One region of the Effusibacillus pohliae DSM 22757 genome, then DNA from elsewhere that is predicted to be linked to it. Evidence: predicted binding sites of a transcription regulator. Region 1 holds the regulator's gene; the other holds the start of a gene.
What was found. Region 1 encodes Rex, which represses fermentation and respiration genes when NADH is low (regulators of the CRP and FNR family bind a similar motif). Its sites were predicted from a motif close to TTGTGAAATATTTCACAA; they were not measured.

Region 1 (15,461 bases):
GATGCTAAGAGCGATCCGGTTTGCAGCAGCGCTGCGGGCGCAGATCGAGGAACGGACATGGCAGGCGATCCGACGGCATGCGGGGCTAATGACGGAGATCGCCCGCGAGCGGATTCGGGACGAATGGAACAAGATGCTGCGGGCCGATCTATCGATCAGTATCAACTATCTCGCTGCATCTGGCCTGCTGCCGATCGTATTCCCCGACATTTCACCCCGCAAAGTGAAGGCAAGCTTCGCACCTCATCAAGGCGGCGAAGCCGCCAGGTCGCGCTATGTAGGGACCCAGGATTTTGTGGCTGAGAGGTGGCGGCAGGCGGCCGATTTTGCCAACCGCTTGCCGGATAAATCGGACTTGCGGCAGGCGGCCCTGTTTTGGCAGCTGGGGGTCGATGAAGCGACGGTGCAGGCCAGTTTGCGGCGTCTGCGCCAACCGAACTCGTTCGTGCGGTCGGTCGCTGCGATTTTGCGGGCGATCCCTGACTCGGATCCGCTTACCTGGACCGCGGAAACGTGGCGCGGCTACTTGTACCGCCACGGCAAACAGGCGGCGATCGATGCGATGCGGATATTAGGCGAGGCAAGTGAGGCGGATAACGGGAAAATCGGCCGCCTGCTGGACAAAGCAATCGAACGGCAGCCGATCTGGTCGGTTCGCGATCTGGCTGTGGACGGCCAGGATCTGATTCGCGAGCTGCAGATTCCGCCGGGGCCGTTGGTGGGGCAAATTTTGACGGAGCTGACAGAATGGACGTTGCAGCATCCGGCTTGCAACAACCGGCAACATCTGTTGGCTGCCGCACGGGTGCTGTACCAGCATTGGAAAAACGGTTCGCAGAAGGTATGAGACGATGAAAGAACAGATTTTGAAACTGTTGCGGGATAATCAGGACCGATATATTTCCGGCGAGGAAATCTGCCAGCATTTCAACGTGTCGCGCACCGCCATCTGGAAACATGTGAAAGACCTGCAGGAAGCAGGGTATGAAATCGACGCGGTGCGCAACAAAGGCTATCGCCTGCTGTCGATTCCGGACGTCGTGCTGGCGGCCGAAATCCGGGCGGGGCTGCAGACGAAACGGATGGGGCAGCACGTGGTCGATTTGCAGACGATCGATTCGACGAACGTGCTGGCGGCCAAGTTGGCGGAAGCAGGAGAGCCGGAAGGGACGCTGGTGATCGCCGATCGGCAGACAGGCGGCAAGGGGCGGCGCGGCAAGCCATGGTTTTCGCCGCCTGGCACCGGCATCTGGATGAGCCTGATCCTGCGGCCGAAATTGCCGATGGCGCACGCCCCGCAGCTCACCTTGGTGGCGGCTGTCGCCGTCAGCCAGGCGCTGACGGAAGCGACCGGCCGGAAAGCGGGGATCAAGTGGCCGAACGACATTTTTTTCGATGACAGGAAATGCTGCGGCATCCTGACCGAGATGAACATGGAGTCGGAAGAGATCAACCATGTGATTTTGGGAATCGGCATCAACGTCAATCAGACGGAGAGTGACTTCCCGGATGAGTTGCGAAGCATCGCCACATCGTTGCGCATCGTCACCGGGAATCACATGCGCCGGGCACCGTTGGTGCAGCGGATTCTCGAACGGTTCGAGGGATTGTACGACCAATACGTCGAACACGGCACGTTTGCCCCGATTCGCGAACAATGGAAGCGGCAGAGCATCACGCTCGGCCGGTATGTGTCGGCTCATACGCCGCGCGGGATTCTGACCGGGTTGGCGGTGGATATCGACGAGATGGGCGCCCTGATTCTGCAAAATCAGGACGGCCTGCAAAAAGTCTACTCGGCCGATATTCAGATGTCGTAAAATACTATACAAACCACCCGGTTTCCGGTTATACTGCAAGTGGAGGCGGTATCCATTTTGGAACTGTACTCCGGATTCCGAATTTGCAATTTGATAATAATAGGAATTGGAAATCTGCTCTGAGCCGTCAGCGGACCGAGACAGAGGTTCTTGCGTGAACATTCGTAAACCTTTTCGTGCTGCTGCGCGAAAAGGTTTTTTTATCCGCTGGAACGCCGGGGCTCCGGAAGGGAGAATCGGGAATGACGGAAAATGGCCGAACAAAAATGACGACCGTCAAGCTACAGGAGATGAAAGCAAATAAGCGGCGGATTTCGATGGTGACGGCGTATGACTATCCGACCGCCAGGGTGGTGGAAGAGGCGGGTGTCGACCTGATTTTGGTCGGGGATTCGCTCGGTATGGTCGTGTTGGGGCACGAAACGACGCTGCCGGTGACGATCGATGACATGGTGCACCATACAAAAGCGGTGAAGCGAGGCGCTCCCAATACGTTTGTGGTGGCTGACATGCCGTTTCTCTCCGCCCATGTCTCCATCGCCGAGACGGTCCGCAACGCCGGGTGCCTGATTCAGGAAGCGGGCGCTGATGCGGTGAAGCTCGAGGGCGGTCGCGAGATGCTGGAGGAGATTCGTGCACTGCTCAAGGCCAACATCCCGGTAATGGGCCACTTGGGGCTAACGCCGCAGGCGGTCAACCGGCTGGGCGGCTTCAAATTGCAGGGGAAAGATGCGGAGAGCGCCAAGCGGATTTTGCATGATGCGATCCTTTTGCAGGAAGCCGGTTGTTTCGCCATCGTCCTCGAACTGGTGCCGGCCCCGCTCGCTGAGATGATCTCGGAGCGGCTTTCCATTCCGACGATCGGGATTGGCGCCGGTGCGGGATGTGACGGACAGGTGCTGGTGATTCACGATCTGCTCGGCATCACGAATCAGTACATACCGAGGTTTGTCAAACAATATGCCGGATTGTACGAGACGATGGTCGATGCGGTCAGAACCTATGCGCAAGAGGTGCGCGAGGGAACGTTCCCGGGGCCGGACCACCAGTTTGGCATGAAAGAAGAAGTGATCGCCGCCTTGAAAAGGGAGCTGCAGCCATGAAAATTATCCATACGATTCGAGAGATACGCGAGTATGTTAGGGAACAACGGACGCTTGGCAAAACGGTGGGATTGGTGCCGACGATGGGATCGCTGCACGATGGCCATCTGTCGCTCGCCCGGCAGGCGAAAGCGGAATGTGATGTGGCTGTCATGAGCATTTTCGTCAATCCGTTGCAATTCGGGCCGTCGGAAGATTATGACCGCTACCCGCGCAATCTGGAAGGAGATGCGAGGTTGGCGGAAACGGCCGGGGTCGATGCAATTTTCGCTCCGCCCGTGCACGAGATGTACCCGCAACCGCAGATGACGTTTGTCGATGTGGAAGGGCTGACGGAAAATCTGTGCGGTGCGTCGCGGCCGGGCCATTTTCGCGGCGTGGCGACGGTGGTCACGAAGCTGTTCAATATCGTGCAGCCGGACAAGGCGTTCTTTGGGCAAAAAGACGCGCAACAGGTGCGCGTGATTGAACAGATGGTGCAGGATCTGAACATTCCGGTGCAAATCGTGCCTTGTCCGATCGTCCGGGAAGCGGACGGTCTGGCGATGAGTTCGCGCAACGTCTATTTGTCACCGGAGGAGAGGCGGCAGGCGCTGGCGATCTATCGCGCCTTGCAGGCGGCGGAAGCGATGTTCGGCGCAGGGGAACGCTCCGCTGACGCCATTCGGGAACAGGTCCGATCGATCATCGAAGCGGAACCGCTGGCAGAAGTCGATTACATCAAAATCGTCGATCTGCAGACGCTATCCGATACCAGCCTGATCGACCGCGACTGCTTGCTGGCAGTGGCCGTCCGGTTCGGCGGAACCCGTCTGATTGACAATGTGATCTTGCGTCCGTAACACCCAAAGGGGACAAGTTACGCAAGGGGGAGTCGTCCATGTACAGAATGATGATGAAATCGAAACTGCATCGTGCCACGGTGACGGAAGCGAACTTGAACTATGTCGGTTCGATTACGATCGACCAGGACCTGATGGAGGCGGCCGACATCCTGGAGAATGAAAAAGTGCAGATCGTCAACAACAACAACGGCGCCCGGTTTGAAACGTATGTGATCGCCGGGCCGCGCGGTTCGGGCACGATCTGCCTGAATGGCGCGGCTGCTCGCTTGGTGCAGCCGGGCGACACGGTGATCATCATCTCGTATGCGATGCTGGAAGAAGCGGAAGCTCGCAAGCACCAGCCGGTCGTCGTGCTGCTCAACCCGGACAACACGATCCAGGACCTGATTCGGGAAACGCACGGTGCAACTGCCACCGTTTGAACAAGTCACCGCCCTCGCCCCGCGCCTGTTCAGCAGCAAATGAAGCAGAATCGCAGACACTGAAATGGCCAGAGGCGGGTGGACATCGATCCGGATGGGGGAAGAACCGACTCGCGAATCTAGTGGTTTCCACAGTGACAGCCGGGGCGAACCAGCCGAGCCGCACTCGCAGGAGTGCGGCTTTTTGATCACGGATGATCAACTCGGCGTTGCCTGCACGGACGCAGGCGCTTTTAGCCGAGTTTCCGTATAGAAAAAGGGAGTTGCTGCAAACTAACGGCAGAGTGAAGGAGGCGGAGGATGCGCATGTTTGATAAGCCGTTTGAGCAGTTGTTTCGGGCGCTGCAACGGATCGAGCAACAGTTGATGACGGCCGGTCCGGACGAAAAGCGGATTTTGCGGGAAGAACTGATCGCCCTCCGCTCCGTTTGCGACCGGTTTGTGGAAAAATGGTTGTCGTTCGAAGAAAAAATCGCCGCGCTGTCGGAGTTTTTCGGACTGGACATCGACGTGTTCGAAACACCGAAACCCCAAGCGCCGCCATTGCCCACCAAACAGGCGGATATGCAGCCGGTTCCCGTGCTGCCGAAACCGGATGAGGAGCAGATGATCCGCTCGTTTCGCAAGGGGCTCGGCTATTTTGATCTGTTGATGTTCCCGGATGCGATTCGCGAACTGGAACGGGTTGTCGAGTTGGACCAACAGTTTACGGTCGCCCGCTTGTATTTGGCGTTCGGGTATGTGGGCAAACGGGAGTACGACAAGGCGAAACAGCATTTGAACCGGGTGGCGGCGGAGGCGAACGACCCGTTCTTGCTGGCGGCTGTTCATCATACGTACGGCCATCTGTACGCGGAGAACGGGGATTTTGCCAGGGCGGCCGAAGAGTTTAAACAGGCGGCCGAATCGATGCAGGATCTGCGGGATGTGTTTTTTAACCTGGGAGTCTGCCAGTACAACCAAAAACAATATCACGACGCGCTCGCCTCGTTTCTTGTCGCATTGGAGCAGAATCCGGACGACTGGGAGGCGGAACGGATCGTCTCCCTGCTTTGGCAGAAGCTGGGCTCACCGGACAAAGCGTATGAACATATCGAGAAGGCATATAAGCTGAACTCATCGAATTGCGACATCCTGGTACAGTTCGCGGACCTTGCGTTGCAGCGGGGACAATACGACCTGGCCCGTGCGTTGTATAACAAAGCTCGCGCATTTTATCCCGCAGCGGCCCGTCCGTTCGGCGGTCTCGGCTGGTTGGCGATGCGGGAGGCCGAGTTCGGGCAGGCGATGCTCTATTTCAAAAAACAGCTGACTCTCGCTCCGTCCGACCTGCAAGCGAAGCTGAATCTTGGCTGGGCGGCACTGCTCGGGGGCGACATCGACAAAGCGGATGAAGTGTTCGCGCTGTTGCTGGCGGAGATACCGGATTCTGCATCCGTAAAAATCGGCATGGCGCGCGTATTGCAAATGCGAAACAAACAGGAGGAGGCCCACCGGTTATTGCAATCGGTTGTCCAATTGAACGATCCGCAGGATCGGCTGCTTGGTCACATGCAAATCGGTCGGCTGGCGTTGGAGCAAGGCAACTATGCGGCGGCGATCGAGCAATTTGCACAAGCGCTGCAGCTTGACGGCAATTGCATTGAGGGCTGGTTTTACAAAGCGCTGGCCCATACGGGTCTAGGCGAAACAGATGCGGCTGACCAGTGTTGGCAGCGCTGCCGGCAGGCAACCGCCAAACGGATGGAGGCGAGCGTGTAATCCGCATGCTTCCGTCTTTTTCTTGCAGGAGAATCTCGTCTGCATGGAGAATTATATCAGGATTCTCTGTTTGAGGTGACGTGCATGACAGTCCCTTATGTGGTGGTCGATCTTGAGACGACGGGCTTTTCGGCCGAGCGGGATTCGATTGTGGAAATCGGCGCCGTGCGGATTGAACAGGGCAAAATCGTCGATACATGGGCAACGTTTGTCGCCCAGGACAAACCGTTGCCCGCTTTCTGCAAGGAACTGACCGGCATTTCCGACGAAGACCTGGCGGGGGCACCTGCTCTGGAGGAAGCGATCAACCGGTTTCTGCAGTTTGCCGACGGTGCCGATTTGGTTGCGCATAACGCGTCATTTGACCTGTCGTTTCTCAACCGGGCGTCGGAGCAGTCCGGCTACTTGCCTTATGCCGGTACGTATGTGGATACATGGGAACTCAGCCAGATTTTGTTGCCGCGGGAGCCGAGCTATTCGCTCGAGTCGCTCGCCAAGAGCCGCGGCATTGTGCACGGGCGTCCACACCGCGCCCTGTCCGATGCGTTGGCGACAGCGGAACTGTTTTTACAGCTGCTGGAGAAAGCCAGAAAGCTGCCGCTCTTGGTGCTGCAGCAGATCGAACAGTTGACGGCGGCGTCCGATTGGCCGATGCGCCATTTTTTTGCGTCATTGGCAAACGAACCGCTGCAACTGACGCAGACGGAGCCGCCGGACGATTGTGCGGTGATTCAGCAGTTGATGCACCGGCTGGTGCGGATCCCGGAACGCAAGCTGGAAGAGCGGGAACCAGTCGCGTTTGACAGCGAGATCGCAGCCACCATATTATCGGAAAACGGGCCGTTGGCCGCCAAGTACCCCGGCTACGAAGAACGGCCCTCGCAGCTGCAAATGGTGCGGGCGGTGGCCGACGCGCTGGCGGAGGGGCGCCACCTGATCGTGGAGGCGGGTACCGGCACGGGAAAATCGCTCGCCTATCTGGTGCCGGCGATCCTGCACGCAGCCGCCACCGGCGAGCGGGTGGTGGTGGCGACGCACACGATCAACCTGCAGGAACAGCTGAAACACCGGGATCTTCCCTTGCTGCAGGAGATTATGCCGGTGCCGTTCACCGCGTCCGTCTTGAAAGGCCGCAACAACTATGCCTGCCTGCGCAAAGTGGCGACCGGCATCAATTCGCAGGGGCTGATCGGCGATTGGAACGAGCGGTCATTTTACGTCCGCATGCTGACCTGGCTGATTGAAACGGAAGCGGGCGACCGGGAGGAGCTTAACCTGCAGGGGGCGCAAGCGGAGTATTGGAACCGGGTGGCGAGCGACAGCGACTCCTGCATCGGCAAGAAATGCCCGTGGTTTCGCAACTGTTACTATTTCCGCAACCGGTCGGCGGCTGAGCAGGCGGACGTGGTGATCACCAACCATTCGCTGATTTTTGCCGACATCAAGTCGGAACATCGCGTGCTACCGCCATACGACCGGTTGATCATAGACGAGGCCCATCATCTTGAGGATGAAGCGACCAAACATCTGGGCGAGGATGTGAACTATTTTCAGGTGGCGGGCGCGTTCAACCGGCTGGTGCGCGACAGCCGGCAAGGCTTGCTGCCGCAGTTGCGGACAACGATCGGGCTGCACCCGCAGTTCGCCCCGATGGCCAACCTGCTCGACCAGATGGCCGGAAAGCTGGCGGAGCTGCGACATCATTTGGACGAGACGTTCAGCTTGCTGCAGCAGTTTGCGCTCGACCTGTCGGAAAAAAGTGAAGCGGGCAGATCGACGCTGCGCCTGCGCAAGGAACATCTCGAACTGCCGGCGTGGCAGGCGATCCTTTCCGCCTATGAAAATCTGCAAACGGAAGCGGCGTCCCTCCACAATCTGATGTCGAAACTGGAGCTGACAGCGTCCGATTTTGCAGATGATCACCAAATCGCGGGGCTGATCACCGACATCGGCGGCCAGGTGCAGGAAATCGACCGGCGGATGCTGACGATGGCCCGATTTTTTCGGGAAACCGATCCCGAATCGACGGTGCTGTGGCTGGAAGCGGAGGACAAAGCGGGGCGGCCGTTTGTAAGCCTGTATATGGCGCCCGTTCACGTCGGGCCGCTGCTGCAGGAGAAGCTGTTTGACAAAAAAGACTCGGTCGTGCTGGCATCAGCTACGATCGCGGTGAACCAGGGGTTCTCCTATATCATGGAGCGGCTCGGTTTGCGGAGGGCGGAAGAGGAAGGACGGCTTCGCACGTTGCAGGTCGAGTCGCCGTTTGATTACAAACATCAGGCGTTGCTGTGCATTCCAACCGATGTGACGCCTGTGAAAGGGGTGTCGGAGCAGGTGTTCGTCGATTCGCTTTGCGAATCGATCACGACGCTCGCCCGCATCTCGAACGGCCGCATGCTTGTGCTGTTCACCTCGCACAGGATGCTGCGGGACACGTACCTGAAAGTGAAACCGAAGCTGGCGGAACATAACATCCGCGTGTTTGCGCACGGCGTCGATTCGTCTTCCCGTGTCCGCCTGGTCCATCAGTTCAAACAGGAGGAGCGGGCGGTGCTGTTCGGGGCCAATTCGTTTTGGGAAGGAGTGGACATTCCGGGCGACGATCTGTCGTGTCTGGTGATCGTCCGGCTGCCGTTCTGGCCGCCCAACCATCCGATCGCGGAAGCGAGAACGGAAGCGCTAGAGCGGCAAGGACGCAACCCGTTTATGGAATACTCGGTGCCGCAGGCGATCGTCCGCTTCAAGCAAGGGTTTGGCCGGCTGATCCGCTCGAAAAAAGATGTCGGGGCGATCGTCGTCTACGACCGGCGGCTGGTCGACGCCCGCTACGGCAGGCATTTTCTGCAATCGTTGCCCAATCCTTGGATCTACCGGGGGCCTGAGAGAGAAGTGTTGAAACTGGTCTACAACTGGCTGAAACGAGAAACATAAAGTGAACCGGCCGTTCATATACATGTCCCAGATGGCGAGGGACATGACACGCAAATCGCGCTGAAACGAAAATGGACGATGTGGCTGTTGATTGCATATTGACGTCCGTTTTCTGTTTCCCCTAAGATGAAGTAATAAGGCTTATTTTTGAATTTCGTGACAGCTTGGAGGTCAGGATGAAAACTCCCAAAATTTCAGAAGCGGTGATTCGTCGCCTCCCGGTTTACTTACGTTACCTGCAGCACTTGCGGGATCTGAACATCACCACCGTATCGTCGCATGAACTGGGCCAAAACCTCGACATCAACCCGGCTCAAATTCGCAAAGACCTGGCTTATTTCGGCGAATTCGGCCGCAAAGGGATCGGCTATGACGTGCAATATTTGATCGAAAAAATCAAGCAAATTCTAAAATTGGACAGGCGTCTCAACGTCGCGCTGGTGGGAGCCGGCAACCTCGGTACCGCGCTGTCCAACTATAACCGTTACACCAACGAGAAACTGAAAATCGTCGCGATCTTCGACGCGGCGGAAGAAAAAATCGGCAGCAAAGTGGGCTCGCTCGATGTTTTGCCAGTGGAGTTGCTGCCGCAAGTGGTGAAGGAACTGGACATCAAGATGGGGATCATCACCGTTCCGGCGGCGGAAGCGCAGAAAGTGGCCGACCAGATGGTGAAAGCGGGGATCAAGGGGATTCTCAATTTTGCGCCGGTCATCCTGCGGGTGCCGGCTGACATCCCGATCCGCAACGCCGACGTGACGACAGAACTGGAATCGCTTGCCTATTATGTGGAGTAATCATTGGTCCGTCAACGGGGACCATGCAATGAGGGGCCTGCGGATGGTCCTTTTTTGTTGACTTTTTTGGGTACACTAGCGGTGATACCGCATGAGGTGACGGATCATGAAACCGATCGTGCCGATGGAACCGAAAAGCAGCAAGACAATTCCGGGCGGAAAAGAGTGGATCGCCCAGGTGAAGTGGGACGGAGTTCGCCTCCTCGCTTACTATGACGGCAAGCAGGTCCGCCTTTACAACAGAAAACGGAACGAACGCACTTTCCACTATCCGGAACTGACCGACATCCGCCGCTACTGCAGTGCACAATCGGTCATCCTGGACGGAGAGGTGATTTCACTGGGCGCGGACGGCAAGCCTTCTTTCCGGGAAGTCATGCGCAGGGACGGCATCCGCCGGTTGGAAAAAGTGGCACAAGTACGGAAGGCGGTGCCCGTCACCTATATGATTTTCGATCTGATCCATTATAACGGCGAGTGGGTCGACCGGCGGCCTTTCAGGGAGAGAACGGAGCTGCTGGCAAGCATCATCACTCCCGGCCGGCATGTTCAGCTGGTCGATTCGCACAATGACGGCCAAACATTGTTTGATGTGATTCGGCAGCATGGGATGGAAGGGATCGTGGTAAAGAAAACCGCTTCCCTCTATGCGATCGGCGAGACAAGCGATGCGTGGCTGAAGGTGAAAAACTATCGTGATCTGATCGCGGTGATCGGCGGATTTACATTAAACGGCGGCACTGTCAATGCCGTGCTGTTGGGGCTATACGACGAAGCCGGGCAACTGTGGTATATCGGCCATACGGGAACCGGAAAATTGTCGCATGAGGATTGGAGGAAACTGACCGAACGGCTGCAACGGCTGACCACGCGCGAACGGCCCTTTGTCAATCTGCCGGAACGACACGCGGACGCCCATTGGGTTCGGCCGCGGCTGACGGCGAAGGTCCAATTTGCGGAATGGACGGAAGGCGGTTGCCTGCGCCACCCTTCCATCCAGGCGTTTGTTGACGCCCCGCCGGAAGCATGCATATTTGGACAGTCAGGTTGAAAAAAATGCCAACCGCCTGCTGCCCCTGCCGATTCATAATCGGTTCTGCAATCGCCCATACTTACTGTGTGCGCAAAACACCATGAAGGAGCCTGGCAGCATGTTGCAGACACCTGAGGTTTGGGAGGTCGGGAGTCGATTTCGTCCCAATCGGCAGACGGAACTGTTCTATCGCTCGTGGATTCCCATGCAACCGCATCTCATCCTGGTGATGATTCACGGAGCCGGTCAACATTCCGGACAGTTTCTGGAACTGGCTGCTTATTGTTTCCGGCACGATATCGCTTTCTACGCTTTGGATCTGCGCGGCTTTGGCCAATCGACCGGGAAGCGCGGCCATATCACCTGTTTTGCCGAATACCTGGATGATCTCGAGCGGTTTATCGAGTATGTGCAGCAACAACATCCGGAAAATCCCGTATTTTTATTGGGGCACAGCCTCGGCGGTACGATCGTCGTACGTTATGGGCAGGAGCGCGGCCAAAGCTGTGTACAGGGGGCGATTCTGTCGGCCCCCGCTTTGCGGCTTCGATTGCAGATCCCAAACTCCCTCTATTCCGTATGCCGGCTGTTGTCCGGCATCTCGCCGGAATTCTGTGTCGAATTGCATCGCTTTAGCAAACGAATCGCCAAGATTCCCCGGTTTCGCAGCTTTTTTAACGGAAAAGGGGAACTGTCTGACGCGGCCGATCCGTTATCGACCAGCCAATTTACCGTTCGCTGGTTTACCGAGTTGCTGTCGAACGGCAACCAGGCGTTGAGCAAAGCGGCCGATTTTCGCATTTCCGTACTATGTATCTGCGGCGCCGACGACCCGTTGATCGATCCGGCTTCCGTGCAACAATTTCACGATTCCTTGCCGATCAAAGACAAACAATTCATCCTGTTGCCCGGGAGAAAGCATCGTCTGCTGCACGACCAGCAGCGGGAAATGGTGTTTGCACAGATCGTCAACTGGCTGAAACAACGGGCGCTGGTGACCCAGACTTGAAACAGCGGCAAAACCGGCATGGCTGGATGGTGCAGGGGCGGCCCATCGCAGGGGAGGAAGCGGTTTGCAGATCAAGGTGATGACGTACAACATTCACCACGGCAGGGGAACCGACAAGCAGTTCAACTTGGAGCGAATCGCCGCAGTCGTTGAGGAACACGAAGCGGAACTGGTCGGGCTGAATGAAGTGGACCGCCATTTTTCAAAAAGAAGCGAGTTTCTGGACCAAGCCGCCTGGTTGGCAAACCGGCTCAACATGCATCACGCGTTTGGCGCGGCGCTCACAGTAAGGGCACGCGGGAGCGGCCGGCTGAGGCAATACGGCAACGCCTTCTTATCCCGACATCCGATCACAGCTTACAAGAACCATCCGTTTCCTTTCGATTTCCGCCTGACAGAAGGGCGCGCATTGCTGGAGATCGAAGTGCAAACTCCCGAACGAACGCTGAAAATCTATGTCACCCATCTCAGCCTGAACCCTTTTCTGCACAAAAAGCAAACCGATTTTATCGTCAACAAGTTGGCGAATGAGTTGCAGCCGGTGATTCTGTTGGGAGATTGGAACATGCGCCCGCGGTCAGCCGCATGGAAAAAAATCGGCCGGCAGCTGACCGATGTTTGCCAGGCCGCAGGCGAGGGTCCTTGCCTGACGTATCCGGCGAAACGGCCGCGGTCACAGCTGGACTACATATTCGTCAGCCGCCATTTTCAGGTGCTGTCGGTGACCGTTCCCGGAAAGCATGCGGGCGCATCCGATCATCTGCCGCTCTTGGCGACGCTGCGGCTGAACGGCAAAGCCAGTTTTTCATAAGATTCCCGGTTTCAGGATATACTGTCAGTCGTCAAAATCCAGGAAGGGTTCGGATTCGCATGAAAAAAGTTATTTTTTTGCTTGTCGACTCACTGATGCCGACCGTGCTGGAAGAGTGCCTTCGCCTGAAAACGGTTCCCGCCCTGCAGTTTTTGAAGGACAGGGGACGCTACTGGCGGGAATGCGTGACCGTTTTCCCGACGATGACCGCTTCCGTGGACAGTTCGCTGGTGACCGGGACATATCCTGACGCGCATCGGGTGCCCGGCCTGATTTGGTACGATCCGCAGGAAAAAAAAATCATCGATTATCTGAACGGATGGCGGTGCGTCTGGAAGCTGGGGATCGACCACTGCGCCCGGAACGTACTGTACGACCTGAACGAGCGGCATTTGAGCAAGCAAGTGACGACTGTGTTTGAGGAATTGGCGGCACGCGGCAAAACGTCCGCATCGCTGAACACAATCATTCACCGGGGGCCCAAGAAACATCGCGTCAGGCTTCCGTTTCTCGCCAGACTGCTCACCCGGTTTCGGTTTCACGACAATGTGTCCGGCCCTGATGTGCTGACGTTGGGGGCGATGGTGGTAACGCCGGTCTCGCCGCAAATCCCCCGGCATGTGCAGGGGATGCGGCAGCGTTTCGGGATCAACGACTCATTCGCTGTGCATGCCGCGAAAGCGCTGATCGAATCCGGGCAGCAGCCTGATTTTATGCTGGTTTATCTGCCGGACAACGATCACCAGGTGCACAGGGCAAACCCGGCTCACGCGGAGAATACCCTGATCCGCGTCGACCAGCGGATTCAGCAGATCCTGAACGCGTTCGGTTCCTGGGAAGCGGCGGTCGACCAGTGCGTGTTCATCGTGACCGGCGATCACGGACAGACGCGGATCGGCAATGAACGAGAGTTTAACATCGATCTTGACAGATTGCTGGAACCGTTTCGCGTTCTGCAATTGGGAGAAGAGTTGCGGGATCACGATCTGGTGGTCTGCAACAATGAACGGATGACCTACCTGTATCCGCAAAACCTGGAGAGGCAGGAGGCGATTTTGCAACAGCTCACATCCGAATCGCGGATCGACCTGATCGCCTGGAAACAGGGCAACGGAGTGATGGTGCGCGAGGGAGGCTCGGGCAGGGAAGTCTTTTTTGCACCGGGCGGACCGTATGTGGATCTCTATGGGTCAGAGTGGACGATCAGCGGGGAATGGATTGTGCTGGATTTGTACGAAGATCAGGGGATCGTCCGGTATCGCGATTATCCCGACGTCCTGCACAGGTTATACGGGGCGCTGTACTCGCAGGACGTACCGATGATCGTGATTACCGCCCGGCCGCGATATGAATTTTTGACCCGTCTGTATCCGCGGCATTTGAATGGCGGGTGCCACGGTTCGCTGCACAAATATGATTCGCTGGTTCCCCTGATCGTGACCGGAACCGACCAACCCCTGAACGAACATCCACGCCTGGTCGATTTAAAACAATTTATTGTGAAACTGTTTGACGCTCACCCGGTCCCGTGACCGGGTTTCATCACATCACGAATTAAAATTTTGCGTGCAGGGAAGTGGCGACAGTGGAAACGAAGCTGGCAGCCGAACATCCGGTGCGGGTGACCAATCTGGGCAAGTTGCTGTGGCCGGAAGCGGGCATTACGAAGGCGGACTACATTCAATATGTGATCGACATGGCCCCCTGCCTGATCCGGCACTTGCAGGACCGACCGCTCACCGTAGTGCGGTTTCCGCACGGGATTCACGCCGATTCGTTCTACCAGAAGAACGCGCCGAAAGACACCCCGGAATGGGTGCAGACGTTTGCCGTTTACTCGAAGGAGAGCAAACGGGACATCCATTATATTCTCGCGAATAACACCGCCACCCTGATTTGGCTCGCCAATCAGGCTTGCATCGAATTGCATCCGTGGTACAGCAAGATTCAGAATCCGGACTCGCCGACCAACATCGCGATTGATCTCGATCCGACCGTACCCGATTTTGAAAAGGTGCGAAAAGTGGCGTTCTGCATCAAGGAAATCCTCGACAACTTGCGGTTCCCCAGTTATCCGAAGACGTCCGGCGCGACCGGGCTGCAGATTTTCATTCCGCTGCGAAGCGGCTTCACGTTTCGGGAAACGCGCGTGATCACCGAATTTATCGCGCGGTACATGGCGAACCGGTACCCCGATCTGGTGACGATCGAACGACTGGTGAAGGATCGGGGGGATAAGGTATATGTCGACTATTTGCAGCACGCACCGGGCAAAACCCTGGTCGGCGCTTACTCACCCCGGCCCGTTCCGGATGCGACTGTGTCGGCGCCCGTCACCTGGGAGGAACTGGTGCAGGGGGCGGTGCCGGAAGATTTCACGATCCGCACAATGCCGGAGCGGGTGAAAAAAGTCGGCGATCTGTTCGCGCCGATGGAGCAGGAGGGAATCGACATCACGCACATTTTGCATTTGATCCGTAACCACCCGTGAACGCCGCCTCCCTGTCATGCTGACGATCGGAAGACGGTGCAAAGAAACCTGTCCTTGCAGCCGTCCGGCTGCCCGTTGCATGTATTGACAATCGGAAGACCCCCTGTTTAAATGATACCGTGAACTTGAATTGGCAGGTGGATGGAGATGCAGGCTGAGTTTGCCATTATCGGCGGAACGGGCGTATACGATCCGGGAATGCTGGAGTCGGTGGCGTTCCGCACAGTCGAAACACCGTACGGAGAAGCGTATGTGACGCTGGGGGAGTACGCGGGCCGTTCGGTCGCTTTTTTGGCCCGTCATGGCAAGGGACATGCTGTTCCTCCGCATAAAGTGAACTATCGGGCGAACATCTATGCGTTGCGCGAACTGGGAGTAACGCAAGTGCTGGCGACGGCGGCCGTCGGTTCGGTGCGGCGCGAGTATCCGCCCGGCAGC
Region 2 (15,461 bases), on a different contig from region 1:
GGAGGGGATTCGCCATGCTGGTCACAGAACCGTTGGTGATCGACATCAACCGGCACATCGAATGGGAGGAGCGCAAGCCTTCTTTCAAACAGTTGCTGGACACCCCGGACTTGAAACTGGTGATGATCCGCATGCGGCGGGAACATGCCGTCGCCTGGCACCGGTCGAGCGTGGCCATCACCGTTTTTGTCCACCAGGGGGAGATCGATTTTGGCGTTCGCGATTCCGGAGAAGAACAGGTGTATCGCCTGTCGCAAGGAATGAGCATCACGTTGCCGGCCGGTCTCGATCACCAGCTTGCGGCTTTGCAGGATTCGGTCGTTCTCGTATACAAGACGCCCAATCCGGAAAAGCCGTGCCAATTTACTAACAGGACACAGGAGGTATCGGCCATGATACAGCAAAACGGCGGCTGCATGGGACATGTCGGCGGTGCAAAAACACAGGCATCGTATTGCGCAGCCATTCAGCAACTGTTCAATGAGCACCCCCCGCTGCGGCAACAGATGGAACAACTGGTGCAGAAAGCCCAGCAACTTGCGGAAAGCGCGGATGAACAAGCGGCTGCCGCAATTCAGCAACTGGTTGGGTGGGAAGGTCATTTCAGGCGGGAACTGGAGATTCACTCGGAAAAGGAGGAACAGGGGTTGTTTCCGCTCCTCGGCCGCCATATCGGAACGGAAACGGGGCCGATTGCGGTGATGGAATATGAACACAGCGAGGCGAAGCGGATGTTGGCCGAATTTGAACGCCAGGCGGGACAACCGGAAGGGCCATGGACGCCTGAGCGGTTGCAAGCGGTTACGGCTCCGCTGGTTCGGGGATGCCAAATTTTGTTTGAGCACTTCCTGAAGGAGGAAAACGTTCTGTTCCCGATGGCGGAAACAATTCTCAGCCAGCAGGAGAAGGAAGAGCTGCTGCGAATTGTCGAAGCGAAGCGTTGAGGAGAAACTCAAGAGGAACCAATTCCGGTTTGCCAACTGGAGAGGCTGAGGGGCGCGCCTCAGCCTTTTTCACGCCCGATTGCGAAACGCTGTATCTTGCCGCAACAGTCGATTGCGGCAGTAGCATCAATAACCGGTTAACTGATCAAATTTCCGAATTGAAGCGAAAATTGAGATTGTTTGCGTCTGATATTACCCCTTTGTGCCCGACGATCCAGCAGTTTAGACAGATGGGGATTTTTTCCCGGCAAAATCAGGGAGTTCCCCGACAGACGGTCAACGTATGAACCGGTACACTGGAAGCGAAGGGAACAGAAGACGGAAGGGGAGTGAGGCGTATGTTTCAACGCGTGCTGCTGGCGGTCGACGGTTCCGATGATTCGCAAAAAGCGGTGGATTGGGCGATTGGCGCTTACCGGCAGATGCCGGATACCCGGTTTACCGTGTTGCACGTATGTCTGCCGTATGTCATCCCGGCTGGCGAAGGCGGCGTATTTTACACCTACGAACAAGCGGAAACCAACGACCCCAAGGAAACGGTCGCATACCAGACATGGAGCCGGTTCCCTGACCGCGAGCGGGTCAACTATCTGACGGTGACCGGGAATCCGGCGAACGAAATTTGCGAAGTGGCGAAAGACGGAGCTTTTGACCTGATTGTGCTGGGAAGCAGCGGGCATGGCGCGGTTGCCTCGGTGCTGCTGGGCAGTGTGAGCGCCAAAGTGCTGCATCGTGCACCTTGTTCTGTGCTGGTTGTACGCTAAAGCTACGACCGCATTTTTCCGGAAAAAACCCTCACGCGGGCGGTGTGAGGGTTTTCTGATCATTCTACAACATGCTTCCTTTTTGCTGAAACCGGATGTGTGGCGTGATCATAGTCTCGCAGCGAGGTGAAAGAACCGGTGCTGCGGTTTCTTGCCTACCTGGAAAGCAAAAGCGTGGTGCATGTCTGGAGCGTTCCGCTTGCTTATTTTCGTCGAAGTTACATCGTCTATCGAAGCCGGGATATGAAAATTCGGTAGGCGGGACCACCTGCAGGAGTCCCACCGGGAAAAACGGTTCAGGGGAGGGGCCGCGATTGGCCGACTGGGATTTTGAAAGCGGGTTCTTTCCCAGATCGGGGGAGTTGTGGCTGAAACTCAGGGAATTCCCCGATAACAGGTCGGATGGGATTTCGTTATACTGGGGGGGTACAGACCAGGCAATTTTGATGGATTTGGGGGCATGCGGCCATGGAAAGCCTACAGGGGGGCCTTCAGGCGAGCCTCGACGAGCTTCGGCGCTTGACAAATACCGAGTTTGCTGCGCTTGCGTGGATGGATCCGAAAGAACCATTGATACGTTGGAAACATGCTTCCGGAAGCCGGAATGGACGATACAAGCGGATTGCGTTGCCGCCCGGAAAAGGGGAGGCCGGGCAAGTGATGAGGTCAGGCCGCCCCCTGGTCATCACCTCTTTTTCTCCGCGAAGCGTCGACGATCCGTGGCAGTATCCGATTTTGCTGGCGGAAAATCTGAAAGCGATCGTCTGCGTTCCGGTCATCGCCAAGGAGCACATCCGGGGCGTGTTGCTCGTCGGCTGCAGGCATCCCCGCGACTTTCCGCCGGAGGTGGTCGAATTGGTCGGCCATATGGCGGAACAACTCGGCACCTTGCTGCGATGGAGGGGGGACGGAGATGCGGCCATTCGATGAATCGCCGTTTCTTGTGATTTGGGAAGTTACACGGGCATGTGAACTGGCCTGTATACACTGCCGGGCGGAAGCGCAACCGAAGCCGGATCCCCGGCAGTTGAGCACCGAGGAGGGATTCCGGCTGCTCGACCATATCCGGGAGTTCGGCCATCCCACTGTGGTTTTCACTGGCGGGGATCCGCTGTTGCGGCCGGATGTATTTGACCTGATCGCGTACGGCGTCAAACAGGGCCTGAAGATCTCGATGACACCTAGTGCCACCCGAAACGTGACGCGGGAAGCGATTCGAAAAGCGAAGGAAGCGGGCCTGTCCCGCTGGGCGTTTTCCCTCGACGGGTCGAACGCTGCGATTCACGACGCTTTCCGCGGTGTGGAGGGATCGTTTGACTCGACCCTTGCGGCGATCAACTGGTTGCATGAACTGGGACTGCCTCTACAAATCAACACCACCGTCAGCCGCTACAACCTGCATGATTTGGGGCGCCTGGCGCTGCTTGTCACTCGTTTGAACGCCGTGTTGTGGAGCGTTTTTTTCCTCGTTCCGACCGGCCGGGGGAAACCGGAGGACATGATTACGCCCGAACAGCATGAAAAGGTGTTTGATTGGCTGTATGACCTGTCAAAAACCGCTCCGTATGACATCAAGACAACGGCCGCCCCGCATTACCGCCGCGTCGTCTTGCAGCGGCGAACGGCGGAAGGGGAACCGGTGCCCGATCAAAAATGGCTCGGGATTTCACACGGGAAAGAAGGGGCTGACGGAATCGGGCGTCCGCGATACGGAGTGAACGACGGCAACGGACTGGTCTTCATCTCCCATCTGGGCGACGTGTATCCGAGCGGCTTCCTGCCCGTGAAGGCCGGTAATGTACGTTCGCAGTCACTACCGAAGATCTATCGGGAGTCGCCCATTTTTCAACAGTTGCGGAATCCCGACCTCTACCGGGGGAAATGCGGTGTGTGTCCGTTCCGATATGTGTGCGGCGGATCCAGGGCGCGCGCTTTTGCGGTGACGGGGGACTATCTCGCCAGCGAACCTTGCTGCACATATCGTCCGCCAAATTTTTACAAAAAGTTCAATCATTTGGTGAGGCAACCTCCGGTATAATGAAGAAAACGAGCAGAGGGGAAGTTGCCGATGGCTTGGGGTACCGAGGGGAAAACAGCCGATGCCACAACTTCATTCTTGCAGTCGATTTTTGAAAACGTGACGGACGCGATTTTCATCATCGACCACAAGGGCTATGTGAGTGGGGCGAATCCGGCCGCGTCCAAAATGACCGGCTGGAGTCTGGAGGAACTCACGGGCAAGGTTCATTTTTGCGAGATTTGCAGGGGTATGGCGACTTGCACGGCAGAGGCTACCTGCGTCGATTGTTTCGGGAAGCAATTGAACTTGCCGGCGTTCGAGATGAAAATCCGCACGAAAGACGGTCGGGAGTATCCGGTCGTCGCCAGTTCGACCCGGCTGGGCGACCGGGAGGGGAATGCGCTGATCGTGATTTTGCGTGACATGTCGGAACAGCAACGGATGGAACGGGAACGGTTTCAGCGAATGATGACCAATTATGTGATTCAGGCGCAGGAGGAGGAGCGCAAACGGGTGTCGCGCGATCTGCATGACGGAGTAGGGCAGGCGCTGTACAGCATTCTGGTGGGGCTGAAAGTGGTCAACCAGTTGGATCTGGCGGAACCGGTGAAAGAGCATCTGCTGGAAGTGCAGCTAGCCACCGCACGGGCGTTGGAAGAAGTCAGGAATATGGCGGTGGAGTTGCGGCCGGCGGCGTTGGACGACCTTGGGCTGGTGCCCGCCATCCGATCGTACGTGAAGCGGTATGAACAGACGTTTGGGATCAACACCCGCCTGTCGGTAGTTGGCCCCAGACGGCGCTACGCTTCTTCCGTGGAGACAGCGCTGTACCGAATCTGCCAGGAGGCAATGACCAATGCGGCCAAATACGCCGACGCCGACCGGATCGACATTCGGCTCGAGGACACCGGCGACCGGATTGAACTGGAGGTGGCGGATGACGGGTGCGGATTTGATCCAAATGAAATCCGCGTGCAGGGAACCGGTCTCGGTCTGTACGGAATGCGCGAACGGGCCCATCTGCTTGGCGGCTCGTTGCAGATCCGATCCGCCCCCGGTGAGGGAACCGCGATCCATGTGGTTATACCATTGACGGAAGAGGGGGAACCGTTGCATGTCGATCCAGGTTCTTATCGCGGATGATCACGCGATTGTGAGATCCGGCCTGTCGATGCTGATCAATGCCCAGAGTGACATGGAAGTTGTCGGTACGGCGGCGGACGGCAAAGAAGCGGTGGACAAGGCGTTGCAGTTGCAACCGCACGTGGTATTGATGGATTTGAGCATGCCACCGGGAGAGAACGGGCTGATCGCCACGGAGCGGCTGAAACAGGCGGCGCCGGGGATCGAGATCCTCGTCCTGACCATGCATGATGATGAGGAATATCTGTTCCGCGTGCTGCAGGCCGGCGCCTCCGGGTACATTTTAAAAAGTGCTCCTGATGTCGATCTGATCAACGCGATCCGGACCGTCCACCGGGGAGAGGCCTATCTGTACCCGTCGGCCGCCAAGGCGCTGATCCAGGAATTTTTGCAGCGGGTGCAAAAAGGGGACGATGTGGACGGCTTTCACGTGCTGACCGACCGGGAGCGGGAGATTCTGGCGCTGATCGCCAAGGGATACTCGAACAAGGAGATTGCGGAACAGTTGGTGGTGTCCGTCAAGACGGTGGAAACCCACAAAATGAAGATCATGGAAAAGCTGCATCTGAAAACCCGCCCGGAACTGGTGCGGTATGCGGTGAAAAAAGGTCTGCTGGATTTTGAATAGTCTCTTGGGTGACGCTGTCACACAACGTTTGCAAATTGTGTGAGATTTGTCACGGTTCAACCGTTGAAAAGGGTCTACCATGATTCCTGTAGGGATCAGTGTGAAGAACAGAGCAAGGAGGAAGCATCATGAAAAAAATGGTAAAGATCATAGGCATAGCAGCTGTCTCGTTTGGGTTGGTGGCCGGTTGCGGGAGCGGCAACACTTCCGGTCCGTCGTCCGATTCGTCAGTTCCCAAGAATTCCCAACCCTCATCCAACAGTTCGACTGCCGGTAACGCGAAAGAGGTCAAACTGCAGGCTTCCAATTGGAAGATCGACGTCAGCCAGCCGGAGATCAAAGCGGGGGACAAGGTAAAACTCAGCTTCTCAGTGAAAGAGGGAGCCCACGCATTCGCGATTCAGAATACCAACGTAAAGGTCGACACGATGACGGCCGGAGAAAAAGTGGTGGAATGGACGCCCGACAAGCCGGGTGAATATCAAGTCTATTGCACCCAGATTTGCGGGCCGACCGATAAGCACGAATCGATGAAAGCCACAATCGTGGTGAAATAGCAGGAGGAGGGGTGAGCACCGGAATCGTGCACACCCTTTCGATTTTTGATCAGGACGACGCAGGCTTGGGCCCCAGCAAATTACTCGGAGTAAGCTGTGAAGTGCAGCGTTACTTTGCACCCAGGGGGCACAAGTCTCGCCGAGGCGATAAAGCGCCGGGTCTCGCTTTGCTGGGTGAAGTCCGGGATTGCACACGGAGCAATCAGGGAATTCCCTGATCCCATTTTTGCATCCCGCACGATATACTGACGGCGTATACGAACGACCGGGAGGAGGAGCGTGTTGGAGAAACAGCAATCCGTCTACAGATTCAGCCTCACCAAAAAAATCGTCTTCGGCATTGTCGTGCTGGCGCTGGTGACCTATCTGACATCCGGATTTTTTATCTTTGTGCTGAAGGATTGGATCGCTCCCGATATGCCCGAGGAACTGTTCGTTGCAGGCACCCTGCTGTTGGGGATTGTCTGGTCGGGCATCCTGGGGTATTGGGCCGCCAAGGTGATCACCAAGCCGCTGGTTTCATTGGAAACGGTGGCCCGACAGGCAGCGACGGGCGATTTGCGATGGCAGGTCGAGGTGTCCAGATCGGATGACGAACTGCGGGCGTTGGGCGTCGCTTTTAACCAGATGCTGCAAAACCTGCGGGCGATGGTTCACAACATCGACGGCAATTTCCAAAAAACGCAGGAAAGCGTAAAAGAAATAACCGCCGCATCGGAAACGGCCGCCCACAATGTCGAGAGGATCGCCATCACCATGCAGAAAATCGCCAGCGGCGCCGAGCGACAATCGGAACTGGCGGTGGAAACCACCGCTGCCATTTCGCAGGCACGGGAGGTGACGGAACAGGTTGACGAACATGTGGTGCAATCCAACCGATTATGCGGCCAACTGGTAGAAACATTGCAGTCCGGATCCGCCGTGGTTCGCGCACAGGTGGAAGGGCTGCGCAACATCGCCCAGACAAACCGGGAGACGATGGAGGTGGCGGACAGTCTCGCCCAAAACGCGGGCGAAATCGGGAATATTATCGAAGTGGTTGGCAAAATTGCCGAACAGACCAATCTGCTGGCTCTCAACGCTTCGATTGAGGCGGCAAGGGCCGGCGAGCATGGCCGAGGATTCGCCGTGGTGGCCGACGAAGTGCGCAAGCTGGCGGAACAAAGCCGGGCCTCCGTAGAGGAGATCTCCCGGTTGATTCAGAGCATGCAAGCCCAGGTGGGGCACGTCGTCGAACGAATGTCTCGACAGACTCGGATGGTGGTGGAAGAATCGGAGAAAAGCGAGGAGACGCTGCAGGCGATTGAACAAATGCGGCTGTCGGTGCAACGGGTGGTGGATTCGGTTGCGTCGATTGGCGAATTGACGAAAGTTCAGATGGACGCGGTCGAAAAGACACTTGCCATCGCCGAGCATGTTGCGGACATTTCCGGAGACACCTGCAGCGGCGCACAGGATGTGTTTGCATCCGTACAGGAACAGACCGCGTTCCTGCAGCAAACGGCGGCCACGGCGAATATGCTGCGGGAATCAGCCGGGCAGTTGGAGAGATTGATCGCGTCGTTTCGCATCTGATCGAGGGCCGCTGTGACACCGGGTTGGCGAAGATCAGGGAGTTTGCCAATTCGGATCAGGGAACTCCCCGATGGTTCGCAGCCGCTTGTGAAACTATACTCAAACCTAGAAGAGGCAGCCCTTGCACCCAAAGGGCACAAGTCGCGTCACGGCAGTCAAGCTGCCGGATCGCGCTATGCACCCAAAGGGCACAAGTCGCGTCACGGCAGTCAAGCTGCCGGATCGCGCTATGGAAAGGAGGAGCCTGTATGTCGTATCCATCGCCAGAATTCAATGAGCAGTCTGTCCACGCGACAAGCCGGAAGCAACCGGAGGAAACCGCCTTGAACGGCACGTTGGTAGCGGTGCTGGTGCTGGGTGGGCTGATTGTGCTCAGCTGGCTGGGGGTATTTTCCCTGTATCTCAGCCGCAACTGACCGATCTGGAGAGGCAGAAAGGGTGAAAACCGATGCACATCCATCGTTATGAAAAAATTTGGCTGCTGGTCGGCGGCGTAATTGTGGTTTCGTTTATTGTGGCCCTGTTTGTCAATGCGTTTGCGATGGGCATGCACCCGCCCAGCCACATGCAAACCATCGATCCAAAACAGGTGGACGCGACACCGCCGTTTGACAAACCGGGGGTGCACAAGGTGGGGGACAACGAGTATGAGGCTGTGATGACCGCTTTCGTGTTCGGATTTAACCCGCCGCAAATCGAAGTGCCTGCCGGTTCCAAGGTAACTTTTATCAGCACGAGCAAGGATGTGGTGCACGGTTTTGAAATTCCGGGCACCAACGTGAACATGATGGTGGAACCGGGCCATGTGAATAAAGTGACGCAGACGTTCAACAAGCCGGGCGAGTATCTGATTTTGTGCAACGAGTATTGCGGAGCCGGCCACCATATGATGATGGGCAAAGTGATTGTCAAATAGAGGAAAGGAGTGTGCAGCCGTGACACCGATGACTAGAGTGGACGAGCGATCGTCGAGACTGAGCCTCGCCTACGTTTTGGTCGCCTTTGCCGCGTTTGGGCTGGCTGCCATTTTTGGAGCGCTGCAGGGAATGGACCGCGGCGGTGTGATCACGATGCCTTCGTGGCTCACCTATTACCAGATTTTGACCGCCCACGGCGTGCTGATGGCACTTGTCTTTACCACATTTTTCATTGTCGGTTTTCTGTTTTCGGGGATTGCCAGGACGAATGGCGGATCGCTGACCCCCGCCGCCCGCCGGCTGGGATGGACCGGGTTTTGGATGATGCTGGCCGGGACGTTGATGGGGGTTGTCACCATCCTGACCAACCAGGCCAGCGTGCTGTACACGTTTTATGCGCCGATGAAAGCCTCTCCCTGGTTCTATGTAGGCGCCGCTCTGCTGGTGGTTGGCAGTTGGGTGGCAGGTTGGGGGATGTTCGCTTGCTACCGGGCTTGGCGCCGGGCTCATCCGGGCCAACATTCTCCGCTGTTTATGTTCGCGGCAGTGGCGACGATGATCCTCTGGCAGATCTGTTCGGTCGGCGTTGCGGCCGAGGTCGTGCTGCAACTGATCCCTTGGGCGTTCGGATGGGTCGATACGGTGAATGTGGTGCTCAGCCGCACGCTGTTCTGGCTGTTTGGGCATCCACTGGTCTATTTTTGGCTGCTGCCCGCCTACATCACCTGGTATGTGGTGATGCCGAAGATCATCGGCGGCAAGGTGTTCAGTGACGCGATCACGCGCATGGTGTTTGTGATTTTTGTGGTGCTGTCGTCGCCGATCGGGTTTCACCATCAGCTGATGGAACCGGGAATCGATGAAAAATGGAAATTTCTGCATGTGGCGTTGACCCTGTCGATCGCGATTCCTTCCATGATCACGGCGTTCACGATGTTTGCCACATTTGAGACGGCCGGACGGGCCAAAGGGGCGAAGGGGCTGTTCGGCTGGTTCCGCCATCTGCCGTTTCGCGACGCCCGCTTCTTTTCGATGTTTCTGGCGATGGTCTGGTTCGTTCCAGCGGGGATCGGAGGCATCATCAACGCCAGCAACCAGCTGAATGCGGTGGTGCATAACACCATTTGGGTGACCGGCCATTTTCATTTGACGGTCGGCACGACGGTGGCGCTCACGTTTTTTTCCGTCAGTTACTGGCTGATTCCGCATCTGACCGGCCGCAAATTGACGCCGGTGCTGAACGATCTGGGGAAATTGCAGGGCTTTTTGTGGTCGATCGGCATGCTGTTTATGTCGGGCTCGATGCACACGCTCGGGTTGTTGGGAGGACCGCGGCGGACGGCGGGAACGACCTACATGAACGATCCGACCGCTCTCAGTTGGCTGCCGTGGCACAAATTGACCGCGATCGGGGGCGGTATCCTGCTGGTGGCCGCCATGCTGCAAATTGCCATCGTCTTCTATCTGACCTTCAAGGCGCCGAAGGGGGAGGAGGAATACCCGATCGGCGAAGTGGCGGAGGAAGCGGAGGCGACGCCGGCGATTCTCGAACGCTGGCGGGTTTGGGTGCCGGTGGCGGTGGTCCTGATTCTCGTCGCCTATGGTTACCCGATTTTCGAGATGATCCAAAATCCGCCGCCGGGAGCACCCGGTATCAAAACCTGGTAAACGGCCGAAATGTGAGCGGCATGCTTCTTCGCATGCCGCTTTTGTGACATTGGTCCGCCCCGCTAGTTCATCAGCGATTGGATGGGGGCCGGAATGCGGCCGCCGCGCCGGGCAAATTCCGCCGATGAGAACCGATTGATCTCCATTACCGGCGCGCGGCCCAGCAATCCGCCGAATTCCGCCATTTGCCCTGCCACGGCCCCCGGAACGGGGATGACACGGACGGCCGTCGTTTTTTTGTTCATCATGCCAATCGCCATCTCATCGGCGATCAGCCCGGCCAGCGTTTCGGCGGTTGTCTCGCCGGGCACCGCGATCATATCGAGCCCGACCGAGCAGACGCAGGTCATCGCTTCCAATTTGGCCAGGCTGAGTGCGCCCGCTTCGACGGCAGCGATCATCCCGTTGTCCTCCGAGACCGGGATAAAAGCGCCCGACAGCCCGCCGGGATACGAAGTGGCCATCGCGCCGCCTTTTTTTACCGCATCGTTGAGCAGAGCCAAGGCGGCGGTGGTGCCGTGCGCACCGCACCGTTCCAGGCCCATCGCCTCCAGAATCTGCGCTACGCTGTCCCCCATCGCGTTGGTCGGCGCGAGCGACAGATCGACGATGCCAAACGGCACGCCAAGCGCCGCGGCCGTTTTGCGCCCCACCAGTTCGCCGACCCGCGTGATCTTGAATGCCGTCCGTTTGATCGTCTCTGCGATCATACCAAAATCGGCTCTTTTTTCCAGCCGCTCTAACGCCGACAGCACGACCCCCGGCCCGCTCACGCCGACGTTGATCACCGCATCCGGTTCGCCAAAGCCGTGGAAGGCCCCGGCCATGAACGGATTGTCGTCCACCGGGTTGCAGAACACGACCAGTTTGGCCGCTCCGATCCCGCTCCGGTCTGCCGTCCGTTCGGCGACATGCTTGATCGTGCACCCCATCCGGTACACTGCGTCCATGTTAATGCCGGCTTTGGTCGATGCCACCGCCACCGAGGCGCACACCCGGTTTGTCTGCGATAAAGCATCCGGCAGGGAATCGATCAACGCCTGCGCCGAGGGTGTCATGCCCTTGTGGACCAGAGCCGAATAGCCCCCGAGAAAATCGATTCCCAGTTCTTCCGCCACCTCGTCCAACTCGACGGCAATTTCCACATACCCGTCCTTGTCAAAACCGGGCAGCGCATGAGCAATCGGTGTGACCGCAATCCGTTTGTTGACGATCGGGATGCCGATCTCCCGTTCAATCCCGTGTACCACCGGGACAAGCCGCGATGCGTGGCGCAGCAGTTTGTCCCGCACACGGGTTTTGGTGGCGGACAGGGTGTCCGCCCGGCAGTCGTCGAGATGGACTCCCAGAGTCACGGTCCGGATGTCGAGGTGTTCCGTTTCCACCATGCGGATCGTTTCCAACACTTCGCTTTCCGTATAGCTCATGCCGCCACCTCCTCAGATCCGGTGCATCGAGCGAAAGAGTTCTTCGCTCTGCACCGTGATTTTCACGCCAAGCCGCAGCCCCACCTCATCGAGGCAGCTTTGCAATTCCTGCAGCGAGCGGACGGCTTGCTGCAAATCGACCACCATGATCATCGTAAAAAATTCACCGACGATCGTCTGCCTGATATCCACAATGTTCACCCGGTTGTCCGCCAAGGCGGTGGTGACGGCCGCAATGATGCCGATCCGGTCGATCCCCACCACCGTGATCAATGCCCGTTGTTCCATCGGTTTCTCTCCTTTTTTCTCGATCAAAAAAAAGACCATTCGGGAGAATGGTCAGGGAAGCCGCACTGCAATCACAACCGCCCAAAAGCGGTTGGCGTCCCGCGCTTCCTCTGTCCTTTTGCCTGAGAGTTTCGCGATGATCGCTTGCCCCTTCGGCGCCCTGGCAGGGTCTCTCCAGAGGTTCGTCCGGTTGCGGTGTCACCCGCAACTTTCATCCGGCTGGATCGATTTTTTCCTATAGTAGCAGGACGGCGCGGTGCGCGTCAATCGCGGAGTGCCGTTTTCAGAAACGGGCAGCCACAGGAGGGAACCGTTTTTCATCCCAAACGGCTAGGTGGGAAATGTTCTGACACCAGAATCCTGTCCTTCTCTTTATTGCCTGTGTAAGTGAGTGAAAGAATCCTTTTGACCGCATTCTCCACCTGCTCTTCTTCCACAATGAGTTGCAGTTTTGCTTTGATGTGGGTTTGAAACGGCATTCGAATCTGTTTGGGGAAGGGGGAAACACCAAACAAACTGAATTCTTTCACATTTGTAATGTTGTAGTTTTCGATTTGCATGCGCGTGAGCGAGCGGACGACAGACTCCACCAGAGCAGGATCGAGAATCGTTTCAATCACTTTTTTCCCCATAGCCGGTCTTCCCCTCTCCGATATGTTCTTGTACCCGATTGTAGAACGGAGAAGGGACCGCCACAACAGTCAATGTAACCAAGTCTTACAAGAGGCCCGCATGCAGGAAAAATTCCTGCTAAGCTACGGTTGAGACCCCAACATGAGGGGATGAATCTGCATCCGGAGCATTTTGCGGCGGTCGCCAAACATTTGCAGGACGCGCTGGCGCATTTTGGCGTCGATCAGCGCGACATTGACCAGGTGTTGAGCCATATTGAATCGCTCAAGGACGATGTGTTGTACAAGTGACTCTGCAACCCCCTCTTTCTTTTTCAGGCGAAGAGGGGGTTACTTGTGCCCTTCCGCAGTCCCGAGCGCGGGCGGCTGAGGCGTCGGTTGATGGTGCGTAGTGCAGAGCACGATCCCGGCCAGCAGCAGGATGCCGCCTGCCACCTGCTGCAGCGACACCGTCTCGCCAAACACGAAATAGGCGAGGATAGAGGAACCGACCGCTTCCCCCAGAATCCCGACGGACAAAATCGAGGCGGGGATCCAGCGGATCACCCAGTTGAAGATCGAATGGCCCAGAAGCGTCGGAAACACGGCCAGGCACAAAAACCACAGCCAGTCGAGCGGCGGCGGCGAGAGCAGCTGTTCATCGTGAATCAGCACATAAGCGAATAATGTGACTGTGCTGATCCCGTACACCAGAAACGTGTAGGCGGCGGAATCGGCCCGGGCCCGGACATGTTGTCCGATCAGCCAGTACACCGATACCAGAAACGCCGAAAGAAGCGCCAAGAAATCGCCGAACAGGACGTTCGGCCCGGACGTGAAATCCCCCCAGCCGATAATGACCGAGCCGATGATCGCCAACAGCCCGCCCAGCCAGGCATTCCTCGAAAGCTGTTCTTTAAAAACCCAGATCGATCCGGCGAACGTAAACAGCGGCTGCAGCGACACCAGCACCACCGAACTGGCGACAGACGTGTACTGGAACGACATGAACCAGTAGATGAAGTGAAACGAGAGCATCACGCCGGACACCGCACAAAGCAGGTAGTCTCGCCCCGTCAGGCCGGTGAGCGATTGCCGGAACGCATTCCGCCTGGCCACCATGAACGGGATCATCAGCATCACCGTAAAAAACAGCCGGTACGCGGCCGTCAGTCCGGGCGACGAAGCGGACAATTTAACGAAGATGGCCGACGAGGAAATCGATAAAATGCCGATGACAAGCGCCAGATAAGGCGGAAAAAAAGGCCGGTTTGGCATGCGCAACCCCCGTTTCTATAATCCGTATTGTTTGATCTTGTAGTACAAAGCGCCGCGCGAGATGCCCAACAGCCGGGCCGCTCCCGCTTTGTTGCCGCCCGTTTTCCTGAGTGCGTCCTCGATTTTGGCCCGTTCCATCTCCTCCGAGAGAGCGGACAGCGGCAACGCGTCTTCCGCCAACTGGGACAAAGTGGTCAGCCGGATCGCCGGCGGCAGGTGCTCCAGCGTCACTTCCCTACCGTCCGCCACGATTGCCAGATACTCCATCACATTCCGGAGCTGCGGCAGATTTCCCGGCCAATCGTAAGTGGTCAATGCCGCCATCACTTCCGAACTCAGGCGGGGGACCGGTTTTCCGACGGTTTGTGCCGATTTGCTGAGAAACAGATGGCAAAGCTCCGGCAAATCCTCTTTTCGCTCCGCCAGCGCGGGAACCGCAAACGTATGAAACCGGTAAAACAGTTCTTGCAAAAAAACGCCCTTCGCCACCAGTTCTTCAACTTCCGGCACGGAAGAGGCGACGATTTGGCAGCGCAAAGGAATCGGATTCATCCCGCCGGTCCGGAAAAAGTGGCCTTCGCCAAGCGCTTGCGACAGCTTGGATTGGGTCGGCAGCGGCAGGGCATGCACATTTTTCAGATACACGGTTCCGCCGGCCGCCAGTTCCAATTTTCCCGGCCGTTCGTCTTCGCCGCCAAACGTTCCCCCTTGGTAGCCAAACAGTTCGGCGTCCAGCAGGCCGCTCGGAATGGAATCGCAGTTGATGGCGATAAACGGGCCGGACTTGTTGCCGGTCCGGTGAGCGAGAGCCGCCAGCGTTTGCTTGCCGACACCCGCTTCGCCGGTCAGCAGAATCGAGAACGACTGTTTGGAAGTGTGTGTTAAAAACTGTAAAATTTGCTGCATCGACCGGCTGCGATGCACCAACTGCCGGCCGGGGGGTGCGTCAATCGGGCTGTCCGGCCGATTGTACAGTTCCTCGCTTAATTTTACCGTGTGCGTGATGTCCTGCTCGATCGCGACCGCTCCCAACAGTTCCCCATTTTCATCGTAGATCGGGACGGCATTGATAAACACATGCTTGTCGGGCCGCGGACGATGGTACACCTGGTAGACCGGACAGCCGGTCTCCATCACCTGAAACAGCATCAGCGAACCTTTCTGAAAAAAGTTCCCGATCGGCTTCCCGATAATCTGCTCTTTCGGGATGCCGTAGAGCCGTTCCGCCACATTGTTCCAGTAGAGCACCGTTCCGTCCCGGTCCACGCCGGTCACCGCATCGTTGACCGAATCGAGCAAAACGTCGAAGAATGCTTTGATCTTTCGAGATTGGCTATCCATCATACACTCCCACCCCAAAGGCTATCTCTATTATTCAAGTTTTTGTATAAATACGCAAATTGGGTGTTGTCGAAACTGAGTCAGGTAGTGTAGAATTATGGCGTGGGTGTTCAAGATTTGGACACATTATCGCTGATATGTCTAATTTTAAACACCTATTCACCGTTTCGTCTACTACCAAACAATCGGTAGTTAGATGTGCCTGCGTCTAAGCGGCTAACGCGGAGTAAATCATCCATGATCAAAGGGGGTCTTACAGAAATGAAGGTGTGGAGGAAAATTGGGATTGGACTGTCCGCC

Region 2: the regulator Rex is predicted to act here: its motif matches at 7,717-7,734, upstream of C230_RS23715 (cytochrome c oxidase subunit 2A).

What each region holds. Positions count from the first base shown of each region.
Region 1 is NZ_AQXL01000134.1:68,217-83,677, forward strand. It holds gene C230_RS20875 (CCA tRNA nucleotidyltransferase) at 1-847, shown strand, start outside; gene C230_RS0117095 (biotin--[acetyl-CoA-carboxylase] ligase) at 852-1,820, shown strand; gene panB (3-methyl-2-oxobutanoate hydroxymethyltransferase) at 2,063-2,923, shown strand; gene panC (pantoate--beta-alanine ligase) at 2,920-3,765, shown strand; gene panD (aspartate 1-decarboxylase) at 3,804-4,190, shown strand; gene C230_RS0117115 (tetratricopeptide repeat protein) at 4,491-5,951, shown strand; gene dinG (ATP-dependent DNA helicase DinG) at 6,036-8,882, shown strand; gene C230_RS0117125 (redox-sensing transcriptional repressor Rex) at 9,059-9,679, shown strand; gene C230_RS0117130 (ATP-dependent DNA ligase) at 9,786-10,730, shown strand; gene C230_RS0117135 (alpha/beta hydrolase) at 10,831-11,721, shown strand; gene C230_RS0117140 (endonuclease/exonuclease/phosphatase family protein) at 11,786-12,532, shown strand; gene C230_RS0117145 (alkaline phosphatase family protein) at 12,592-14,064, shown strand; gene ligD (non-homologous end-joining DNA ligase) at 14,118-15,023, shown strand; gene mtnP (S-methyl-5'-thioadenosine phosphorylase) at 15,171-15,461, shown strand, end outside.
Region 2 is NZ_AQXL01000117.1:27,201-42,661, reverse strand. It holds gene C230_RS23355 (hemerythrin domain-containing protein) at 15-944, shown strand; gene C230_RS21325 (universal stress protein) at 1,283-1,708, shown strand; gene C230_RS22475 (respiratory nitrate reductase subunit gamma) at 1,847-1,966, shown strand; gene C230_RS19850 (GAF domain-containing protein) at 2,177-2,638, shown strand; gene C230_RS0108430 (TIGR04053 family radical SAM/SPASM domain-containing protein) at 2,622-3,746, shown strand; gene C230_RS0108425 (PAS domain-containing sensor histidine kinase) at 3,777-4,871, shown strand; gene C230_RS0108420 (response regulator) at 4,843-5,499, shown strand; gene C230_RS21320 (cupredoxin domain-containing protein) at 5,628-6,056, shown strand; gene C230_RS0108410 (methyl-accepting chemotaxis protein) at 6,339-7,631, shown strand; gene C230_RS23715 (cytochrome c oxidase subunit 2A) at 7,880-8,047, shown strand; gene C230_RS0108400 (cytochrome c oxidase subunit II) at 8,080-8,547, shown strand; gene C230_RS0108395 (b(o/a)3-type cytochrome-c oxidase subunit 1) at 8,576-10,216, shown strand; gene C230_RS0108390 (PFL family protein) at 10,279-11,643, opposite strand; gene C230_RS0108385 (ACT domain-containing protein) at 11,656-11,931, opposite strand; glycine riboswitch at 12,032-12,119, opposite strand; gene C230_RS0108380 (P-II family nitrogen regulator) at 12,249-12,563, opposite strand; partial or broken gene C230_RS19840 (globin domain-containing protein) at 12,663-12,854, shown strand; gene C230_RS0108370 (DMT family transporter) at 12,894-13,820, opposite strand; gene C230_RS0108365 (sigma-54 interaction domain-containing protein) at 13,836-15,161, opposite strand; gene C230_RS0108360 (branched-chain amino acid ABC transporter substrate-binding protein) at 15,423-15,461, shown strand, end outside.